Regions from separate parts of the Microbacterium sp. Bi98 genome, predicted to be linked through region 2. Evidence: riboswitches for the same ligand, from Rfam matches in the RefSeq annotation. Region 2 holds a riboswitch; the other holds the start of a gene.
The links. Region 2 has a riboswitch for thiamine pyrophosphate ahead of thiM (hydroxyethylthiazole kinase). Riboswitches for the same ligand answer to the same signal wherever they lie in the genome.
Positions count from the first base shown of each region.

Region 1: another riboswitch for thiamine pyrophosphate. It lies ahead of LQZ85_RS14235 (ECF transporter S component); the one in region 2 lies ahead of thiM (hydroxyethylthiazole kinase).

Region 1 covers NZ_CAKKLK010000010.1:71,709-73,903, forward strand. The annotation lists gene LQZ85_RS14230 (D-alanyl-D-alanine carboxypeptidase) at 1-630, opposite strand, end outside; TPP riboswitch at 714-823, shown strand; gene LQZ85_RS14235 (ECF transporter S component) at 817-1,473, shown strand; gene LQZ85_RS14240 (ATP-binding cassette domain-containing protein) at 1,470-2,195, shown strand, end outside.
Region 2 covers NZ_CAKKLK010000019.1:15,739-17,933, forward strand. The annotation lists gene LQZ85_RS17445 (DUF402 domain-containing protein) at 1-290, shown strand, start outside; gene LQZ85_RS17450 (NAD-dependent epimerase/dehydratase family protein) at 353-1,315, shown strand; TPP riboswitch at 1,337-1,430, shown strand; gene thiM (hydroxyethylthiazole kinase) at 1,421-2,195, shown strand, end outside.

The DNA of each region.
Region 1 (2,195 bases), on a different contig from region 2:
CACGTCGAGCGCGGACTGGTCGGAGCGGCGGTAGTCCCAGTAGGCCAGGTTGTCGGCTCGCGTGAACGAGAACTCGGGGCCCTGCTCGCCCACGGCGAGGGGCATCCGCTCGAGCACCATCAAGCTCGAGACGACCTTGGTGACGCTTGCGATCGCGGCAGCGTCGAGCGACGACGACGTCGTGCCGATGCCGCCGATCCCCACGGCAGCGCTTCCCTGGGCAGGGAAGGTGATCGCGGCAGCGGGCGCTGCGACGGGGGCGAGCTCGACGGCCTGAACCGTCGGCGCGACCTCGTGCAACGGCCACAGCATGGCCGATCCGGCGTAGGTGCCGAGCAAGCCGACGAGGACGCCGAGCGGCACCAGCACGCCGGGCCGGGCGATCGCCGGGCGCAGGTGCGCTCCGGTCAGCAGCGCACCGCCGCTCTCCACGGCCGGCGCGTCATCGAGCGCGTCGGTCGCCGGGTGCTGGGCCACGTCGACCGGGTCGACCCACGTCAGGGGAGTGCCGCCGCTGTCTTCCTCCGCCCACTGCGCGGGGGGAGTCGCCTCAGGAGTGAAGATCGCAGAGACGTCGTCATCCGCAGGAACGGCGGAGGCGGTGGCCTCGGCGGAATCGGGAGCGGTCACCTCCTCACGGTACCGAACTCGTGCGGGGATCCGTGTCGCTGCAGCGGGAGAGGACGCGGGGTGTCGCCTCTGGGTAAGATCGTGGGTACAACCACGGGAGTCCGGCGAGCCGGGCTGAGAGGGAGCGAATCGCGCTTCGACCGTCGAACCTGATCTGGGTCATGCCAGCGCAGGGAGGAGTCACAGATGAGTACATCCACGTCCGGATCCACCACGGGATCGGCATCGGCCACGCAGTCATCGACGGGCCTCGGTCGCCCGCAGCTCTGGCGCTGGCGGGTCGTCGACATCGTCGTGGCGAGTGTCATCGCCGTCGCATGCGCGATGATCTTCCTGCTCTGGAACGTCGGCTACGAGGTGCCGAGCAGCATCCTGACGCCGCTGCTCCCCGGTGTGCAGGGCCTGCTCGCCGGCCCCTGGCTGATCGCCGGCGTGCTCGGCGGTCTGATCATCCGCAAGCCCGGCGCCGCTCTGTACACCGAGCTGGTCGCCGCGATCATCTCAGCACTCGTCGGCAACGCGTGGGGCCCGCTCACGATCGTCTCGGGCCTTGTGCAGGGTCTCGGCGCAGAGCTGGTGTTCCTGATCTTCCTGTACGGCGTCTGGCGGCTGCCTGTCGCGATGCTGGCTGGTGCCGGTGCGGGTCTCGCCTGCGGCATCAACGACCGCATCCTCTGGTACGCCGGCGCCGACACGCTCTTCACGAGCGTCTACATCGTCTCGACGACCATTTCGGGCGCGGTCATCGCCGGACTCGGGGCGTGGTTGATCGCACGAGGCCTCGCCGCCACGGGCGCCCTCAGCCGGTTCGCCGCCGGCCGCGAGGTCACCGCACGGGTGTGAGCTCGCTCACGACGCCCGCCACCCTCGAAGCCCGTGGCTGGGGGTGGCGGTACGCGACGCGACGGCGCTGGGCGGTGCGCGACGTCGACCTGCGCATCGAGCCGGGGGAGCGGGTGCTGCTGCTCGGCGCCTCCGGCTCGGGCAAGTCGACGCTGCTCCAGGGGTTCGGTGGGGTGCTCGGCGGTGCGGATGAGGGCGAGACGCACGGTGCGCTGCTCGTCGACGGCGTGCCGCCCACCGATGCCCGGGGACGGGTCGGGATGGTCCTGCAGGATCCCGATACGCAGACGATCCTCGCGAGGGTCGGCGACGACGTCGCCTTCGGCTGCGAGAACCTCGGCGTACCCCGAGACGAGATCTGGCAGCGGGTGCGCGCGGCGCTGGACGCCGTAGAGCTCGACGTCGCCCTCGATCGATCCACGGCCGCGCTGTCGGGCGGCCAGAAGCAGCGCCTCGCCCTCGCCGGCGTGCTCGCGATGCGACCGGGTGCCATCCTGCTCGACGAACCGACGGCGAACCTCGACCCCGAGGGGGTGCGGGACGTACGGGATGCCGTGGCCGCCGCCCTCGATGCGACGAGTGCGACCCTCGTGGTCATCGAGCATCGCATCGACATCTGGCTGCCGCTCGTGACCCGGGTGATCGTGCTCGGCGCCGAGCCGGATGGAACGGTCGTGCTCGCCGACGGCAGCCCGGACGCGGTCCTCGGCGCTCGGGGCGCG
Region 2 (2,195 bases):
CGCATCTGCGCACCGACCGCGACACGTATTCATCGGATCACATCCTCGACGTGGAGATCCAGGCGGACGGTCAGGTGCACCTCAAGGACGAGGACGAGGTGATCGCGGCCGTCGAGCAGGGACGTCTCACCTCTGAGCAGGCCGCGCAGATCGAACGACACGCGGACGCGGCGATCGAGTCCTTCCATCACGGTGACTGGCCGTTCGACGCCGAATGGCGCTACTGGCGCCCGGATCCCTCGTGGACGGTCCCGGAACTGTCCGGCCTGTCGGATCTTCGCACGAGCTGACCGGCATCCGCCCTGAGCGGAAGACCCTTCCCCTCGCGCGGCGAAGATGGTGGCATGGGGTCATGACGGATGTTCTGATCCTCGGCGGCACCGGCTGGCTGTCCGGCCGCATCGCCAGACGGCTGCTCCTGAGCGGGGCGACGGTGATGTGCCTGGCGCGCGGAGGACGACCGTCTCCGGAGGGCGCGAGCCTGGTGCTGGCCGATCGTGACGCCAGGGACGCCTACGATGCGGTGTCCGGTCGGGAGTGGGATCACGTGATCGACGTCTCGTCGAACGCGGCCCACGTCTCCGCTGCGGTCGCGACACTCGGTGAGCGAGCGGGCCGCTGGACGTACGTCTCGTCGATGTCGGCATACTCCGACGAGGAGACGGTCGGTGCAGACGAGTCGGCGACGCTGCATCCGCCGGCTGAGAGGGGAGACGACGAGTACGGCCGGCAGAAGGTGGCCGCCGAGGACGCTGTCCGTGCACTCGGCGACCGCACCCTGATCGTGCGCCCGGGATTGATCGTCGGGGCGGACGACCCGAGTGATCGTTTCGGGTATTGGGCTGCCGCTTTTCTGCGTGCCGAGGACGGCCCGGTGCTGCTTCCGCCTGTCGAGGAGCGCGACGTGCAGGTGATCGACGTCGACGACCTGTCCGAGTTCGTCGCCACCACGGGGGCCACCGGCGTGATCAACACGATCGGCGATCGGCATCGGCTGAGCGAAGTCCTCGACGCCGTGCGCAGACGTGCGGGGCACCGGGGAGACACGGTCGCGGCATCTGACGCCTGGCTCGTCGAGCACGGTGTGGCGTATTGGGCGGGGGAGCGGTCGCTGCCGCTGTGGCTGCCGAGCGAGATGACCGGATTCATGACCAGGTCGAACGCCCGCTACCGCGCGGCAGGAGGTCGGCTTCGTCCGCTCGACGAGACGATCGCCGCCGTGGTCGATGACGAGCAGGCGCGCGGCGTCGATCGGGACCGGCGGGCAGGGCTCACTCGCGCCGACGAACTCGCGCTGTTGCAGCTGATCGACTGATCGGGGCCTCGCTAGACTGCGATCAGTGACACGGGGTGCCGCATCCGCGGCTGAGAACAGACCCGTCGAACCTGATCTAGTTCGTACTAGCGAAGGGATGTCGCGTTGAGCGATCGTCTGCGTCCTGACTCCGAATCGACCTTGGCCACCTCGGCGGCTGAGCTCCTGACAGGGCTGCGCGACAGCCCACCCTTGACCCATTGCATCACCAACAGCGTCGTCACGGGCTTCACCGCGAACGTGCTGCTCGCCCTCGGCGCGGCGCCGGCGATGGTCGACATCGTCGGTGAGGCGGGGATGTTCGCCGGGGTGGCCTCCGGGGTGCTGATCAACCTCGGTACGCCGACTCCGGAGCAGCGTGCGGCGAGCCGTGAAGCCGCGGCAGGAGCCCTCGCCGCAGGTACTCCGTGGGTGCTGGATCCCGTCGCGATCGGCGCGCTGCCGGTGCGCACGGCACTCGCGCACGAGCTGGCCGACGCACGCCCCACGGCGATCAGGGGGAACGCCTCGGAGATCCTCGCCCTCGCGGGGCTCAGCGCTGGGGGGCGCGGCGTCGATGCGACGGACACGACCGATGCCGCGGCCGAAGCGGCACTCGCACTCGCTTCGCGGCACGGCGCGGTGGTCGCGGTGTCGGGACCGGTCGACCTGGTGACGGATGGAGCACGATTGCTCCGCATCGCGAACGGTCATGAACTGCTCACCCGTGTCACCGGCGGCGGATGCGCGCTGGGTGCCGTCATGGCGGCGTTCCTCGGTGCGGCGCGCTCGACGGCTGCGGATCCGCTCACCGCCGTCTCGGCGGCGAGCCTCGTGTACACGATCGCCGCCGAGCGTGCCGCGGCGCGGGCCGCGGGCCCCGGCAGCTTCGCCGTCGCAC